One region of the Paenibacillus tundrae genome, then DNA from elsewhere that is predicted to be linked to it. Evidence: riboswitches for the same ligand, from Rfam matches in the RefSeq annotation. Region 1 holds a riboswitch; each other region holds the start of a gene.
The links. Region 1 has a riboswitch for cobalamin ahead of nikB (nickel ABC transporter permease). Riboswitches for the same ligand answer to the same signal wherever they lie in the genome.
Positions count from the first base shown of each region.

Region 2: linked by a shared signal. The riboswitch ahead of V6W81_RS06910 (ABC transporter substrate-binding protein) and the one ahead of nikB (nickel ABC transporter permease) in region 1 are both predicted to bind cobalamin.
Region 3: linked by a shared signal. The riboswitch ahead of cobJ (precorrin-3B C(17)-methyltransferase) and the one ahead of nikB (nickel ABC transporter permease) in region 1 are both predicted to bind cobalamin.

Region 1 is NZ_CP145605.1:240,402-246,581, forward strand. It holds gene V6W81_RS01135 (alpha-glucosidase/alpha-galactosidase) at 1-733, opposite strand, end outside; gene V6W81_RS01140 (AraC family transcriptional regulator) at 926-1,768, shown strand; cobalamin riboswitch at 1,843-2,032, shown strand; gene nikB (nickel ABC transporter permease) at 2,137-3,147, shown strand; gene nikC (nickel transporter permease) at 3,148-3,981, shown strand; gene V6W81_RS01155 (ABC transporter substrate-binding protein) at 3,995-5,596, shown strand; gene V6W81_RS01160 (ABC transporter ATP-binding protein) at 5,596-6,180, shown strand, end outside.
Region 2 is NZ_CP145605.1:1,593,806-1,599,985, forward strand. It holds gene V6W81_RS06895 (adenosylcobinamide amidohydrolase) at 1-516, shown strand, start outside; gene cbiB (adenosylcobinamide-phosphate synthase CbiB) at 564-1,541, shown strand; gene V6W81_RS06905 (histidine phosphatase family protein) at 1,535-2,179, shown strand; cobalamin riboswitch at 2,339-2,488, shown strand; gene V6W81_RS06910 (ABC transporter substrate-binding protein) at 2,764-3,762, shown strand; gene V6W81_RS06915 (FecCD family ABC transporter permease) at 3,759-4,805, shown strand; gene V6W81_RS06920 (ABC transporter ATP-binding protein) at 4,913-5,701, shown strand; gene cobT (nicotinate-nucleotide--dimethylbenzimidazole phosphoribosyltransferase) at 5,744-6,180, shown strand, end outside.
Region 3 is NZ_CP145605.1:6,042,021-6,048,200, reverse strand. It holds gene V6W81_RS27040 (hypothetical protein) at 1-170, shown strand, start outside; gene V6W81_RS27035 (GerAB/ArcD/ProY family transporter) at 217-1,419, shown strand; gene V6W81_RS27030 (uroporphyrinogen-III synthase) at 1,552-2,376, shown strand; cobalamin riboswitch at 2,706-2,895, shown strand; gene cobJ (precorrin-3B C(17)-methyltransferase) at 3,231-5,162, shown strand; gene V6W81_RS27020 (sirohydrochlorin chelatase) at 5,441-6,180, shown strand, end outside.

The DNA.
Region 1 (6,180 bases):
CATAGTAGCCAAAACGCTGCATTAGCTCAAAACGAACCATGTCATTATGCTGTTCTTTTTGTTTTTCTTTCGCTAAACGTTTGATCTCAGGATAGAGATCCTGTCCATCACGCGTTACTTCCAGCAGCCATGCCATGTGGTTAATGCCCGCAATCTTAGCAACCACGCCTGTCTGATCGATGCCCAGGGCATCAAACAGATGAGGCACACAGATCTGCACACTATGACACAGTCCTACCGTTTTGATGCCGCCATGCACGTTCATGACATTGGTAAGCACGGCCATCGGATTCGTGTAATTCAAGAACCAAGCATCTGGGCACACTTCCTGCATATCCCGTGCAAAATCCAGCATCACCGGAATAGTACGCAGGTTGCGGAAGATTCCCCCGATACCAAGCGTGTCCGCAATCGTCTGACGCAGTCCATATTTCTTCGGAATTTCAAAATCGGTAATAGTACACGGATCATATCCGCCCACTTGAATTGCATTAATGACATATTTGGCTCCGCGCAGAGCTTCTTTGCGATCCGTATATACTTTCACGCTACAGCGGCTTCCCAGAGAGCGTGCCATGCTAGTTAACAGACGCTCCGAATCGCTCAGGCGCTCGGCATCAATATCATACAAAGCCAGCTCGAAATCTTGCAGTGCTTCGGTCATCATAACGTCACCTAATACATTTTTGACAAAGACGGTGCTTCCTGCACCGAGGAATGTAATTTTGCTCATCTAAAGTTCAGCCTCCCTGAATTTGTTGTACCTTCACTATAGGCTCATTGGAGGAGGATAACTATGGTGCAACCTATCTTAAATATGGCATAATCCCATTTATGGTGTCGCTTACAGAGACAATAAGCCCTATTTACCTGTTATAATTTAAATAACATTTGTTATGTGTATCGATGGAAGGAAGTGCGTGATATGAGTCGAATTGAAATGAATGTGGTTTCTATAGATTGGACACAGATGGAGCTGGTACTGCTCTTTTTCGGGTGGGAAGCTTGTGAGCCGTCTCATTATTGGGGGCCTGGTGTCCGCGATTCCTACATCATTCATTACATTCATGAAGGGCGAGGCACGGTGCAGATGGAGAACCGGGAATACCATCTGTCACAAGGACAGGGATTCATCATTGTTCCAGATACGATCATCCACTATGAGGCAGATGCAAGTGATCCATGGACATATTCGTGGTTTGGATTCAGAGGTGTACATGCCAAGACATTTATGCAACGAGCCTATCTAAGTCCAGAACACCCGGTGTTTCAAGCTCAAGACCCTGTATGGTTTGAACGATTGTACACCGACATGGTTCAGGCTTCATCGCGGCATGGCGGAGATATATTTAGCCAGAGCCTGTTATACCGGTTAATTGCGGAACTGATCGCCTCTTCTCCCGAAACAGAAGAACAGACACATCGTCCTGTGTCCACCAAGGAAGAATATATCCGTCAGGCCCTTCAATATATGGAGAATAGGTACAGTCAGAAGACCTCGATCCTGGATATCGCTCAATCTGTGGGGTTAGATCGCACGTACCTTTCAGGGCTTTTCAAGGAGCGGTATGGCAAGTCGCTTCAGGCATTCTTTCTTGAATATCGGATCAACCGCGCGGCTGAGCTCCTGCAAAATCCTGTATTATCTATTAGTGAGGTAGCCCATTCAGTGGGTTACACGGATCCGCTGTTATTTTCTAAGATGTTCAAGCGGGTCACAGGAGTATCCCCCAAAGCATCAAGATCACAGCCTAATCTAACGATATAAATTGATTATTTTAATTTCATGTAATAAAAGTTTTGAACATTATTGGCCTGCCAGCTATACTTGTACAGAAACCAATTGAATATGTGGAATTAGGTGCTTTATCGATTCGGATAAAAGCTTAATAGGGAAGTCCGGTGTAATACCGGCGCGGTCCCGCCACTGTAACAGAGGAGTCAACAGCGTATTGCCACTGGTGTAAGCCGGGAAGGTGCTGTCTGACGGTGATTCTGGAGCCAGGAGACCTGCCTAATTTAACGACACGTTAGTAACCTACGGGAGATAGGAAGGTGTTTAGAGAAGCATGATTTTTTCTGAAAATCTGTCTATTTAAGGCGTCCTTAACCGGTAACACGGAGAAGGGCGCTTTTTTGGTTGAACGGGATAGATCGTACCATTCCATTGCAGAGCGATGGAGCTTCGGGGAGAGGACGTCTGAACGCGTGAGCAGATATATCATTAAAAGATTAGTTCAACTGGTAGCCGTATTGTTCGGCATTACCTTTCTGACTTTCCTGTTAACCTACTTGTCTCCAGGAGACCCGGCAAGGCTGATGCTGATGTCTACGGGGATCACGCCAACCGACGAGTTGGTCAGACAGGTGCGAAGCCAGCTTGGGCTCGACCAGCCCTTTTGGATGCGTTATGGGACATGGCTGGGGCAGGTACTGCAAGGTGATTTTGGTACTTCCTATAAGTATGATCGCCCTGTAGTGGACATATTGTTGTCTCGTCTACCAGCAACACTACGGCTAACAGGCAGCGCTATGCTTATCGTCATCGTGATCTCTTTTCCACTGGGGATTCTCTCGGCAATTTATCGGAATAAATGGTTGGATTATGTGATTCGTTTATTCTCTTTTGCTGGGCTATCCATGCCAAGCTTCTGGCTGGGGATGTTACTCATGCTCGTATTTGGCGTTCAATTGAAGCTGCTGCCAGTGATGGGGAGTACGGGATGGAATAGCCTGATCCTGCCAACCTGCACGTTGGCGGTTCCGCTGATTGCACAATACAGCAGGCAGATTCGAGCGGTTATGCTGGATGAAATGTCTCAGGACTATGTGAGCGGAGCGAGATCCAGAGGTGTGAAGGAGAGACAGGTCATTATGCATCATATTTTGCCGAACGCACTCTTGCCGATTGTGACCTTGATGGGCATGTCTACCGGGACACTATTAGGCGGTGCAGCCATTGTAGAGAGTCTGTTTGTGTGGCCAGGCGTAGGTCAGATGGCGGTAGATGCCATTTTCACACGGGATTATCCGTTGATTCAGGGTTACGTCATGTGGATGGCGACGATATACGTCACGCTGAATCTGCTTGTTGATCTATGGACGCATCTGCGGGATCCTCGGATTCGACTGGAAGTGGATGTGTAGATGAGCGAAATGATGCAGATATTTAAACAAAATCGTTGGTTTACGTTGATCCTATCTTTAACTGTGGCCTGGGTAATTCTAGCGATGATCGCACCACTCTTGGCACCCCATAATCCACTGACAACGAACTTTGCCCATGTGCTGCAACCACCTAGCGCGGAATATCCCTTGGGTACAGACCAGCTTGGGCGCTGTACTCTGTCACGTCTTCTGTATGGGGCGCGCACATCATTACTTCTCACCTTTATGATGACGGGTATTGTCTTTGTACTCGGTGTAACGATTGGCATGATATCGGGATTCGCTCGGGGGATGACAGACACCATATTAATGCGTTTAACAGATACGCTTATGGCTTTTCCGGGGTTGATCTTCGCTATTGCTGTAGTTGGTATGTTGGGGCCAGGATTATTCAACACGGTGGTGGCTCTGTCTGTGGTGTGGTGGGCGAAATACGCACGTCTTGCCAGAGGGATTGTCATTTCATTACAGCAAAAGGAGTATGTCGCGGCCGCCGCCTTCGGCGGTGCGCGGTGGAGTCAGATCCTTATCAGGACGATCCTGCCCAACATGATCTCACCGCTAATCGTCATGGCTATGATGGATGTGGGCGGCATGATGTTATCGATCTCGGGTCTATCCTTCCTCGGACTTGGTGCACAGCCGCCTGAACCGGAATGGGGAGCAATGCTGAATGAAGGCAGACGGTATTTACAGACTGCGCCATGGTTGTTAATTTATCCGGGGCTCGCGATATTTGGCACGGTTATAATCTTTAATTTATTGGGAGACAGTCTTCGGGATGTGCTTGATCCTAAGAAAGAAATCAAATAACGGGGGAACGAAAATGAACTTTATTCGCAGGAAGTCATTTATGCTTATGGCATTATCGATTGTGATGTTATTTGTGCTTGCAGCATGTGGAGGTGCATCCCAGACAACCGATGGAACGGACAAGTCTGGGCAATCAGCGCAATCTGAGCAATCGGATCAGAGCCAACCGGGCAAGCCAACCCACTTGAATGTGGCGTTATTTTGGCTTGGCAGCAATCTGGATCCTGCAGAGGAATGGAATGGCTGGACACTTACGCGTGCAGCAATTGGGGAGACATTGGTTCAATTTGATGAAAATATGAAGTTGGTTCCCAAAATTGCGGATACGTGGGATCGGATTGATGAGAAGACATGGCATTTTCATATTCGTGATGGCGTAACGTTCCACAATGGCAACAAGGTGACCGCAGAGGCTGTGAAGACATCAATTGAACGCTCACTGGAATTAAACGAACGGGGACAGTCCACGTTACCGATTGCTTCCATGACAGCAGAAGGGCAAGACCTTACGATTAAGACGACCGAGCCTTACGCATCGCTGCTTGGAAATATTGCCGAACCACTGTTTGTCATCGTGGATACCACTGCAGATACATCCAAGTTCAGCAGTGAGCCTATCGCTACAGGACCATTTATGGTGACATCCTATACCCCGGATCAAGAGATTCAGGTGAAGAAGTATGATGGGTATTGGGACGATGCGGCTGATCTAGATACAATGACGCTAAAGTATATCAAGGATGATAGCACGCGTGCGCTTGCCTTACAATCCGGTGAAATTGATGTGGCAAGTAATGTTGGTCGAAGCACACTCGCATTATTTCAGGATAAGAACCAATATACGATTGATGAAATTCCGAGTCTACGAACACAGTTTGTCTGGTTTAATCTGAAGAACCCATTCTTGAGTGATCCTGAAGTACGCCATGCCATTTCCTATGGTATTGATCGGGACATGTATGCGAACACACTTGTGGGAGGCCAGGGAGCCAAAGGGCCGTTCACGTCAGCTCTGCCTTTTGGCTATGACCAAATCACCGGATATAGCTACGAACCTGAGAAGGCTAAACAATTGCTCGATGAAGCGGGCTACAAGGATACTGACGGCGACGGTATTCGGGAAAAGGATGGAGAGAGAATATCACTCCAGTTGATTCTCAACACGGCTTACGAATCGGATTCCATTGTAGCTGCTGCGATGCAGTCCCAATTGAAGGAGATTGGTATTCAGTTGGAGATGACCTCTTATGAGGATCTGACGGATCATCAGAAGAGTGGCAATTTCGACCTCGCTTTAACCAGCATTAATACAGGAATTACAGGAGATCCGCAATATATTCTCGATTTCTACTTCAAGACCGGAGCCGAGTGGAACGTAGGTGGTTATAGCAACAAGAAGCTGGATGCTGTGATCAATCAATTGCATTCGGAATTCGATGTGGAGAAAAGGTATGCTTTAGCGGCAGAGGCGCAACAGATGATTCTGGATGATGCGGCATATCTGTTCGTGACCTACACGCCCATCAATATTGTTAGCAAAAGCACGGTTCAGGGGGCGACGATGTATCCAATCGACTTTTACTTACTCGATCGTAATATCAAGGTTGACCAATAATGAAGCCGTTATTAGATATACGGAATCTTTCGGTGACGTATCAGAGTGGATCAGCCGCGCTGCGAGATCTGTCTTTTACGATGAAGCCCGGTGAGATCGTGGGTATTGTAGGCGAGAGCGGCAGCGGGAAGTCTACATTACTTCGTGCGATACTTGGTATGTTACCCGAGGGAGGGCAATGTACGAGTGGAGAGGTTTTTTTTCAGGGAAGGTCGATATTAAGCTATTCTCCGGCAGAGTGGAGCCAGATTCGGGGTAAACGGATAGCGATTGTATTTCAGGCGAGTGGTTCGTATCTCAATCCGATTCGTAAGGTGGGAAGCCAATACGTTGAGGCCATTCGTGCCCATTTCACTATTTCCAAGAAGACAGCCTACGACATGGCGCTGAACATGTTATCTGGGATGGGATTGCAGGATCCACAGCAGATCATGAATGCATATCCCAACCAGCTCAGTGGCGGAATGAAGCAACGAACGGCGATTGCCATGGCGGTAACGATGGAGCCAGAACTTCTCCTGACCGATGAACCCACCAGCGCATTGGATGTAACGACCCAGCTCGAAGTGCTGAAACGTCTGCAT
Region 2 (6,180 bases), 1.4 Mb from region 1:
GCGTGTACCGGTCTGCTGACAGCCGTCCGTCTGGAACATACTTCAATTCAAGAGTATGCGAACTCTGACTTTGGGCTCTTATGCTGTACAACGGCAGGCGTATCGAATGCTGCACGCGCCGGTTCACCAAGAATGGTATTCGATGCGATGGGGAACCGAACTGATGCTGTCCAGCAGCTGGATGGAGCGTACATACCTGGCACCATTAATATGATGTTGTGGTTGAACGGTCGTTTGACGAATGGAGCCATGGTGAATGCGATTCAGACTGCGGTAGAAGCGAAGGCTGCTGCTCTGGCTGATGCTGGAGTGAGAGATTCCGAGAATGGCCTAACCGCTACTGGAACCACCACCGATGCAATTGTGCTTGCGGTGAGTCAGGATCAGCATAATCCGATTTTGACTTATGCGGGAACAGCCACCGTTCTAGGTTCAGTGATTGGCAGACTTGTCTATGATACGATTACGGAAAGTTTGCAGGCCGGACGGCAATGGAGCGGGAGGAACAACAAATAATGATACTAGAATTGAATCAATGGTTCTCTTCGTCATATTGGATCGGGATGACAGGAGCTTGGATCATTGTCGCAGCATACATATTAGATCGTTGTATCGGAGATCCGAGGTGGATTCCTCATCCAGTCATCGGTATGGGAAAAGCCATCTCCGCACTGGAGCGGGTTATACGATCTCGTGTCACTTCCAATCAAGGACTCAAAAAAGCGGGAATCTGGTTTCCGATCTTGATTGCAGGTGGTTCTTTTGCCGTGACTTGGGGACTGATCTATCTCCTTGCACATATTCATCCGATGGTTGCAGTGGTAGCTGAGGTCATATTGATTGCGACAACGATTGCTTCCAAAGGATTAAAGGATGCAGGGATGGACGTATATCGTCATCTCATCCAGGGAGATCTTCCTGCGGCGAGGCGCGCTCTTGGTATGATTGTAGGACGTGATACGGCGCATCTAGATGAACCTGAGATCGTAAGGGGAACGGTGGAGACGGTAGCTGAGAATATTGTGGATGCAATCGTGTCTCCTTTGTTCTACGCCCTTATTGGCGGCGCGCCGCTTGCCATGGCATATCGAGCCGTCAATACACTAGATTCCATGGTTGGTTACAAAAACGATAAATATCTGCATCTCGGCTGGGCATCCGCTCGTCTGGATGATTGGGCTAACTGGATTCCAGCTCGAATCACGGCTGTATTATTGATTAGTGGAGCATGGGTCATGAAGCTAGATGCAAGAAGGGCAGCACAGATGGTATCCCGGGATGCAAGACTGCATCCGAGCCCGAATAGCGGCTTTCCCGAGTCTGCCGTTGCAGGTGCACTGGGGATCAGACTGGGTGGGCATAACGTGTATCATGGTGTCTCGTCTTTTCGTGCATATATGGGAGAACCGACTCGCTTAATGGGTGCAGAGGATATCGTGCGAACGACCCGCCTCATGTTCTGGTCGGCAGGTTCCTTTGTCATCCTGTGTGTACTTGTTTCCCTCGTCATCTGGCTCGCTGGAGGTACATTACTGTGGTGATACCTAATAAAAAAAACATAATGCATTCGCGTGATCTCATTTTTATCCGTCATGGGACAACGTTATGGAATCAGGAAAAAAGATATCTGGGGCATACGGATATCGGCCTCCTGCCTGAAGCGAAGCAAGAGCTTGCTCCGCTCCGGGAGCAGCTTCAGAGCCTCTGTTGGAGCAAGCTGTACTCCAGTGATTTACTTCGCTGTCAGCAGACCCTCGCAAGCATCGCTCCCTTGCAGCGAGAACAGGCACATCTAGATGCACGCCTCAGAGAGATTGATTTTGGGGAGTGGGAGGGGAAGACGTATGATCAACTCCAACACATTCAGCAATATCGAGACTGGATTGATGATCCACAGAATGTGACACCACCGAAGGGGGAGTCATGGCAGGCATTTACTGCAAGGATTGATTCTTTTCTGAATACCTGCTTGTTGCACGATGCATTGTCCGAACCAGTAACGGTTGATGTACCTCAGATGGGTATCGTGACACATGGCGGTGTGATCCGATATGCTATATCTCGCCTAATCCCTGATCTGAACTTCTGGGATACGCAGGTTATTCCAGGCCAAGCCATTAAGGTCAGACTGGATTACGGGGCGAGCGGATGGGTAGGAAGCCAGGTTGCATTTCCTTGAATCGGCTTGTAAGGTTGTACAATATAACCTATAATCACAACAGACGTGTGACGATGCGTAGGGGCCTGATGGGTCTAATCAAGGATTAGATGCTCAACCATACGTATACAACTAATATGCTCAATTGAATGTTTAGATCATAAGCGACCAAGGGTTCCGTATGCATTGGAGTTGCATGGTTATGTGTATTCATACCATGTACGCAAACGGATGAAATAGGGAAGCTGGTGTAAATCCGGCACGGTCCCGCCACTGTGAATCAGGAATAATCCTGTAAGTCAGGTTACCTGCCCTGGACGTATAGACCGGTGTTCCTTCGAGGAAAGGACAGCGTTTCGGGCAGTGTTCTGTGTATGAACAGCGCAGGTGATTCATCATGCGTAGAGCACGCCATATGCGAGACGTTATCCCTGATCCTGTTGTAAGGATTGGGGATTTTTATTGTTCCAATATGAGTTCTTCACTCTCCGATAACGTGTAAATGTTGTAGTTCAACCTTATACAGGAACATCAAGACATGGGCATTTAGTTTTGAGCACGACACAGGATTAATAGAACAGATAGAGAAGGGGAGAATGAACACAATGAGTATCAAGAATTGGAAAAGCGTAGCGTCTCTGCTTAGTGCAGCGGCTCTGGCACTGGCTTTGGCTGGATGTGGCAATGCAACAACGAATGAGGGGTCAGGAGCATCACAGCAACCTGCACAGGAACAGAGTCAAGAACAGACAACAACGGATCTCAAGACACAATATCCAATTACCGTTACAGATGCAACGGGTGAGACATTCACGTTTGAAAAAGCACCAGCCAAAATTGTATCTGTATCTCCAGCGGAGACAGAGTCGTTGTTCGCCCTTGGATTGGACGAGCAGATCGTAGGTGTATCTGATTTTGATGATTACCCTGAAGCAGCTACAACGAAGCCCAAAATGGGCGGTGTTTCTAAACCGAATGAAGAGTCCATCATTGCAGCGGATGCAGACATTGTATTCACAGGTATTTCTATGAATGAAGAAGCGGTAAAGAAATTCCGTGACCTGGGGATTGTTATTTTCAAGACTGATCCAAAATCAGTAGATGATGTAGCGAACAACATTGAGACATTTGGTCAAATTACAGATACGCAGGAAAAAGCACAAGAGATCATCGCGAAGATGAAGCAAGATGTAACAGATGTTACTGAAGCGGTGAAGGCAGTTAAACCGGAAGAGAAGAAGAACGTATATGTTGAATTTTCCCCTGGCTGGACAGTGGGTAAAGGTGAGTTCATGGATGAGCTGATCACACTTGCTGGAGGAAACAACGTTGCTTCTGATTTGCAAGGCTGGAACGAAATTAATGAAGAAAATATCATTGCTGCGAACCCAGATGTAATTCTGTATGCCAATGATGTTATCGATGAGAATTCCAAAACACTGGATCAAATTATCAAAGCTCGTAGCGGCTGGGATCAGATTACCGCGGTAAAAGACGATGCGGTTATCGGTCTAGATGCCAACCTACTTAGTCGTCCAGGACCACGGGTAACCGAAGGTCTGAAAGCCGTAGCTAAAGCGATCTACCCTGATCTGTTCCAATGAGTAAAAAGCTAGCGGTGTACGGGACGGCTGGGATAGGACTACTTGTGTTGACGGTGCTGATCTGCACGGGCATTGGTTCAGTATCCTTGCCTGTCCGTGACATTGCAGGTATTCTGCTGCATCACATTCCGTGGATTGGGGATTGGATTACTCCCGATTGGAGCACAGCAGCAGAACAGATTATATGGAAGGTGCGATTCCCGCGGGTACTGCTTGCCGTGCTCGTGGGTGCCTCTCTAGCAATAGCGGGTGCTGGCTTCCAAGGGGTGCTTCGTAACCCTCTCGCAGATCCGTTTACGTTAGGCGTATCATCTGGTGCATCGGTGGGTGCAGCGTTTCTGATTTTCTTCGGATTACAATATGCATTAATCGGAATCTGGACCTTGCCTTTGGTTGCGTTCTTAACCGGCGTGTTGACGCTATGGTTCGTGCTGGCACTGGCTCGTGAGGGTCGAAAAATACCAACACATAGTCTGATTCTGGCGGGCGTGGTCATGCAAAGTTTCCTAGGGGCAGTTGTCTCCTTCCTATCGACCATGTCGAAACAGACGATTAATGAAATTATATACTGGACGATGGGAAGTCTGGCACTGCGTGGGTGGTCGTATACGGCCATCCTTTTCCCATATTTTCTGCTTGGTCTGATCTTCCTCTGGAGTCGTGCACGTTCGTTGAATGTGCTTGCTCTGGGAGAGCGTCAGGCGGCTCACATTGGAGTGCAGGTGGATGGATTGAAGCTATCGGTGCTGGCGGTTGGCACGCTGCTTACGGCAGGAGCCGTATCAGTGTCGGGCGTCATCGGATTTGTAGGACTTGTCATTCCGCATATTCTTCGACTGATCGTAGGGCCTGATTATCGTCTGCTGGTGCCACTATCTGCAATAGGCGGAGCCATATTCATGGTGTGGGCAGATACGATCGCTCGTACGGTATTGGCGCCAACTGAAATTCCGCTAGGCGTTGTTACCGCATTTGTCGGTGCACCGTTCTTCGCCTATCTTTTGCACAGAAATAAGAAGCTTCGTAAAGGGATGATGCCATGAGTAAAGACACGAACCAAATGGTGCATGCCAATCGGAATGAACTTAAGTTTATGGGGAAACAGGCAGATCCGAGCTTCAATGTTCAGCGCGACATCAGTAAACCTTTGATGGAAGTAGACGGGGCAGGTAAACGGTATGGTGAGCATCAGGCGTTAAATGGTGTGAGCTGGCAGATCGCAGAAGGCGATTGGTGGGGTGTTGTAGGTCCCAACGGAAGTGGCAAATCAACCTTGCTTCAACTATTGGCTGGCACGGAGTCGGTTAGTGAGGGCAGTATTCGACTGAATGGCAGGAATATCACTTCGTATAGCCGGAAGGATCTGTCTCGTATGATTGCTGTTCTGCAGCAGGATGGACTGCCTGCAATCTCATATCCCGTAAGGGATGTCGTGGAGATGGGGCGTTATCCTTACCAGAACTGGCTTGGCCGTGATTCTGGAGAAGGCGAGAAGATCGTTGATCGTGTGCTGGAGGAATTAGGTCTATCCGAGCTTGCGGATCGTCCTCTGGATGCACTCAGTGGAGGACAACGACAGCGAGTAGCCCTTGCTAAAGTGATGGCACAGGAACCAAGTATTCTTTTGTTAGATGAGCCTACAACGTTTCTGGATATTCGTTATCAGTTGCAATTTATGGAGTTATTATCGACATGGCGTCAAAGAAATCGAATTACGATTGTGGCAGTGCTGCATGATCTGAACCTAGCTGCGCAATTTTGTGATCATATTCTGGCTTTAAAAGAAGGCGAAAGTGCTGGCTCTGGAACCCCTCATGCACTGATGACCGAGGAACATATTCGAGAGATTTTCCAGGTAAACCCTGCGATGGTGAAGCATCCAGATCATGGCATTCCCCAGTTACTGCTGCGCCGGGAGCATGGAGAGCCGAAGAATTGATCGGGGTATTACCCACATATTGATGAAGGAAGTGCTAGTTGTATGCGTAATGAACAGGTGTTGGAGCAATTAATATGTCGAATCACTGGTCCTCATGAGCAGGTCGCGTCAGAAGCTGCAGCTCATGTGGATATCCTTACGAAGCCGCCAGGCAGTCTTGGCAAACTGGAGGAACTCGTTATTCGTCTAGCAGGCATTACGGGACAGAGTCGTCCTTGCTTGGAACGTCGAGCGGTGATCGTGATGGCAGCAGACCATGGTGTAGTTGCCGAAGGTGTCAGTGCATTCCCTGCTGAGGTAACACCACAGATGGTTCTTAATTTTCTGGCGGGCGGAGCGGCCGTTAACGTGCTTGCCCGGCATGCTGGGGCAGATGTGCTCTGTGTAGATATTGGAGTAAATGCTGATCTAGAACACCCTGAGCTCATCTCCCGCAAAGTCCGCAAAGGCACAGCTAATATGGCGAAAGGTCCGGCGAT
Region 3 (6,180 bases), 730 kb from region 1:
TGATGGACTTCAAACATCTGAAGCAGGCGGCGGCGATTAATCGCTGGATATCGTATAGCATCATTGGGTTTAGTACGGGGATCTTTTTCTACGTCACCCATTTAAGCAAAACGTTCTTCATTTCTGTATGGCTAACCCACTTCATTCAACACTGGTTGCCACTACCTTAATTGATTTCAACCGGGATGATCATATCCGTAAGAAAGGAGACATGTTATGAATCAGGCAGTCACCCATCGTCAACTGATTCTGTTGGTCATGCTGCTTAGTATCACGACTACATTGATACAGCCGCATGCACAGGCGATCTATTATGCTGAACAGCATGCGTATCTGTCTTATATACCCGTGTTTTTGGTGATGATTTCTGTTTTGTGGATGTTGAGTCGAGTCCAGCGGCGGTTTCCGAATCAAGATTTATTTGAATCACTCGTTGTACGACATCCGTTTATGGGTCGGGTGACGGCTCTGTTGTACATCATGTTTTTCCTTTTCATATTTGCTCGGGATATTCGGTTAATTGGTGACTACGTTAGCATCACCTTGCTAGAGACTACACCGATATCCATCATCATTCTAACGCTGATGGTCATGGCTGTATTTATTGTAAGGGGTGGGCTGGGCTCGTTAATCGGGATGTCAGAGCTGTACATCACATTATTTCTGGTGAATTCCATCATCGTCCCCTTTATGCTCATCCAGCAGATCGACTTGGATAATTTGATGCCGTATTTTGATATCGATATGGGCGGTGTTGGCAAGGGTAGTTGGTACCTCATGTCCTTTTTCGGAGAGATGGTGGCCTTGCCGTTTGTGGTGAAAGGCAGTGACTTTCGGTTTAAATCCGTGTTCTGGGGAGTAACGATTGCTGCGCTGTTAATGATGCTAATCCTGGTTGAAACGATCACATCGATTGGGGTTCCTATTGCATCGAGGCTAGTATATCCTTCGTATGAATTAGCGAGGCAGCTACAAGTGAGTGACTTTCTTGATCGGTTTGATCTAGCGTTAGCTGCGGCAACACTACCGACCATGATTACGAAAATTGCGTTTGATCTCTACTTTATCTGCTGGGGGATGAAACGAATGATTCCAAAAGTATCCGGTAAGGTGTTAACTGGGCCGATTGCTTTGCTTGGTTTTGTCTGTGCGTTCTGGTTCTTCCGGAATGCAATTCAACTCTTTCGATTTACTAGAGAATGGACGTGGGTCGCCATTTTGTTTGAGGTGCTGTTACCGATTCTAATATTTCTGTTTCTGCATCCTCGCAAACAAGATCGACAACCCTCTGCAGCTAAGGATAGTGGCAATAGTGGAGGACAGAAGCATAAGCCGGATTCAAAAGAATCCACTTCGAAAGATCCGAAGAAAAGTGATGAGGATACAGATCATCAAACGGGAGAGCTTCAGCCTTCCTGATCCTTTTCATAAAAAAACGTTATAGCTGAACATGCACCAAATGGCATGAACAAGGTTTCCCTCCACAGGACTACCCTGTATACTGTAGTCAGACTGAAGAACGTTCGGCTGAACGAACTGGGGGGAACTTGAATGGCTCAACATTTGGCAGGCATACGTGTAGCACTTACAGGACCACGCAAATCGAAGGAAATGTCCCTGCTCGTCGAGAAAATGGGTGGAATCCCACTCGTGCGACCTGCACAGGGAACCGTGTTTTTGGATGATCGGAATATTCGCGATGGCCTCGTATCTTGGATCTCTGATACACCGGATTGGGCTGTACTGACAACAGGTATGGGTTTGGATGCGCTATTTGATATGGCAGAGGATATGGAAGTTGCGGGTCAATTATTGGACTCTTTATCTGAATCATCCATTGCAGCGCGTGGATACAAGACGGTGAATGCACTTCGCAAGCGGAAGCTCAATCCATTAGTTCGGGATGATGATGGCAGTACAGATGGGTTGATTCGGGAATTGGAATCACATGATCTTGCAGGGAAAAAAGTAATACTACAGCTACATGGTGAGACAGCACCGAAGCTGGTAAACTGGCTGCAAGAGCAAGGTGCAGAGGTTCGACAAGTATTGCCTTACCGCCACGTCCCTCCAGAGGATCATGAGTTGGAACAGCTATTGAATGAGATTGTGAATCGTGAGGTTGATGCAGTAGCTTTTACAAGTGGACCCCAAGTTCGCTTTTTGACGGCATATGCCACATCCCAAGGGAAGCTAGAGCAGATGCTGCAGGCCTTTCGTGAAGGGGTCGTTCCTGCTTCTGTAGGTAAAGTGACGGCGAATGCGATGCGTGAAGAGGGCATTGAGGCACTTGTTGTGCCAGAAGAAGAGAAGATGGGTGCCCTGATCGTGGAGCTAGGACGTTATTATGCTGCTGCACAAGTAGACAAAGCATAACTTCAAATCATAATAGGTATGAAGAGATATCGATAGACACCGTAAAACGGACGTACTTGTTGTAGACCATACCGTACTTCTATATACGTTATCCTGATCCATTGCATGGGTCAGGATTTTTGCTGTTCTCTAGTTTCGTGAATGGATTTATTCTAAAGTTTGGAGAAAAGGTAAGCGGTTTATCCTGATCTTAAACATGGACATTTTTTCCTGAGCGATGTTATGATACAAACAAATGATTTGGCATGGTGCTCATTCCAGCCTATACGGGGAACGTTCAACATTATCAGGTTTGATCTGACCGATCTCGTGGATAGTATGCTGAATTACATATTGAAAACAAGCAAGGTGCTCTTGCGTCAAGCAAGAGGTAACAGGGAATCGGGTGCAAATCCCGAGCGGTCCCGCCACTGTAATGGTGAAGCTCTTTTTTGATTGAAGTCACTCGTTATTCGGGGAAGACAGAAGAAGAAGCTGATGATCCAGAGCCAGGAGACCTACCTTGCATGTGTCACCAAACCCTTCGCGGAAAGGAAAGGTGTACGAATAATCAGGAAACAGGCGGACAGACGGTTCGCCTGGTAGGCCTTTTATTTGGCGTATTCAACAACTCGACGACTCTGTGTATTCAAGTGTTGTAGTTGTTTTCTTGAGTGTACGTACATACGTATCCCATCCGATTGTAGGATGGGATTTTTTTGATTTTAAGAGAATGAGAAATGAATCGTTGTGGATCGAATGTACTTATCCATTTTTGAACAAAAAGCTGTTTCATGAAGCCTATTTATATAGAAGTTGCTGAACGGAATTATGGAATGTGTAGGTTTACTCAGGGTGATGGAGGAGGAGAAGCGATGCAAGGTCAAGGTAAGTTGCTGGTCATCGGATTTGGCCCAGGCGCGATGGAACATATTACGAATCGTGCACTGGAGGCGCTTCAGGAGAGTGAGGTTATCATCGGCTACAACACGTATGTCGATCTCATTCGGCCGTTATTAAACGGACAAGCGATCGTGCGGACGGGGATGACAGAGGAAGTAAGCCGGGCTCAAGAAGCGGTTAGACAGGCCGAAATGGGCAAAATTGTTGCGGTAATCTCCAGTGGTGACGCCGGTGTATACGGTATGGCAGGTCTAGTCTATGAGGTGTTGATGGAACAGGGATGGAAGCCTGAGAGTGGCGTTGCCGTTGAAGTCATCCCAGGTGTATCGGCTATCAATTCCTGTGCATCGCTACTTGGCGCACCGGTGATGCATGATGCGTGTACGATCAGCTTAAGTGACCACCTTACCCCATGGGATACGATTATTCGCCGGGTTGAAGCAGCGGCATCAGCAGACTTTGTTATTGCACTCTATAACCCGCGCAGTGGGCGGAGAACACGTCAAATTGTCGAGACACAGGAAATGCTGCTTCGTTACCGTGATCCCAAGACTCCAGTTGGATTGGTCAAAAGCGCTTACCGGGATCGTCAGGACGTTGTCATGACTACCCTGGAAGACATGCTTAATCATGAGATCGGTATGCTGACCACGGTGATCATCGGTAACTCCTCGACCATGATGTACGAAGGGCTCATGGTCACTCCGCGTGGGTATCAGCGCAAATATACGCTGAATACCGCAGAACAGTCGCTCAGACCTCATGAGCGACTTCGCACCGAAGCCGAGCCATGGTCGCTCGGCGCAAGAGAAGCCCGCGCTACCACCTCTGGTGAGGTAGCGGGCTCGGACGCGGCTCGCGAAGCACAAGCCGCAAAGCCCCAGGCGGAGCCAGCCATGCCCGGCGTTAGCGCCGGAACAGGCCCAGCTCCGCAGAGCCAGCCGCCTGCCGGTGCAGGAGCCTCTGCTGCGCAGGCATCGCACCCGGCTGGCGGCGGCACCGCCGTGCTCGCTGGCGAGCGGCCAGCGTCAGTGCCGGCAGAAGCCGCGCCGCGCGTAGCGGTTGCTGCGTCGCAAGCGGGCGCCGCTGCGCTGGCGGCGGAAGCGCTAACGCGGCTCGCGGTAGGCGGTGCCCTGGCGGGCGAGTCCGCTCGCCGCTGGCTGGGCGCGGCGCCTGCTGCGCCTGGCGTGAGCGGCGAAGCACCGCAGGCCGCAGTCGCTACGGCAGTTCGCACTGCGCCTGCACCAGGGCAGAAGCCGCCGCTGTTCGAAGTTGGCGTATCGCCTGGCGTCGGCAACAAGAAGTTCACTGCTGTGCAGATGGCACTGCTTGCACAGTGCGCGAGTGAAGATGGGGAGCTGGAGTATACACCAGAGCACCAGATTATTTTGCGAGTGCCAACCTTTGAGCCGGATCAGCTGGTAGACGAGCTGCGGGCAGCTAATTTTATCGTAGTACCGATCGGGGATGTCATTAAAGTGAAAGCATGTGACTTCTGTGACATGGAGAAGGATGATGCTGTGCCGATGGCTAATCATTTGCAAGCCGTTATTGGCGGATTAAATGCTCCGAAGGAAACAAGCGTTGCCCTCAATGGATGTGGGATGGCTTGTTATGGTGCGGTGCTTGAGGATATCGGTATTGTGTACCGCAAAGGTGGGTATGACCTGTTCCTTGGCGGTAAGAAATTCGGACGTAATGCACATCCTGCACAACCCGTGGCTGAAGGCATTACGGGAGATGAGATTGGCGGCATTGTGGAACGGATTGTCGCAGAGTATCGAGAAAAAGGACATCCGAATGAACGTTTCCATAAATTTTTCAAACGTGTTGGCGTGATTCAAGGCTTCCGTCATGTGGATGCACCCGTTACGGTGGAAGTTAATCCGATCTGTGGCGACTAATTTTCTGCGAGACAGAACAGAACTCACAAGGTTGTAAGTGTGTGTTCAATAAGATCCTTTTTTGCAGAGAATGCAATATAAATCACCTTTCAGTTCGAACTGGATAACCCTGAATCGAGTGATACCAACACGTTGTTATATAGAAGAGAGTAGCTGGACTATATCGTGATATGAAAATGTAGAAACATGCAATTGTTGATGTGCAATGAATGGAACACAAACACTATCTGATGAGATGCCTAGATCCGTAGATCAGGCTAGGGAGGAATTATCCGGAGATGAATGCGATATTGCTGGTGGGACACGGTAGCCGTGATCCCGAGGGAAACCGGGAGTTAATGGAGTTTGCAAACTCAGTGGCAGAGAAGACACCGAAGAATACGATTGTGGAAACTTGTTTTTTGGAGTTAGCTAAACCAGGTATTGCCCAAGGTGTAACGGCATGTGTAGATAAGGGCGCGACACGCGTCGTGCTCGTACCCATTATTTTGTTCGCAGCAGGTCATGCCAAAATCGATATTCCAAATGCCATTGACCGTGCCAAAGCGCGTTATCCGCAAGTGGAGTTTATCTATGGCCGTCCTATTGGTGTACATGAGAAAGTTATTCAGATTATGCAGACCCGTTTGCAGGAAGCACAGCCTGTGCATGCAAGTTCCGGCGGAGGAACGGCTGTAGCGACTGCACCGGTAGCAACGGACGAAGAGACGGCGATCCTAGTGCTGGGGCGCGGCAGTAGTGACCCTGATGCGAACAGTGACTTTTTCAAAATGACGCGGATGTTGTGGGAGAAGTTGCCCTACAAGTGGGCCGAAAGTAGCTTTATCGGTGTAACTCAGCCTTCCTTTCCGGATGGACTGCAACGTTGCCTTCTGCTTGGAGCGAAGAAAATTATCGTGATGCCGTACTTCCTGTTCACAGGTGTGCTCATTAAACGTATTGATGAGATGACGGCAGAATTTGCAGCAGCACATCCAGAAGTTCAGGTTGAGATCGGGGGATATTTCGGTTTACATCC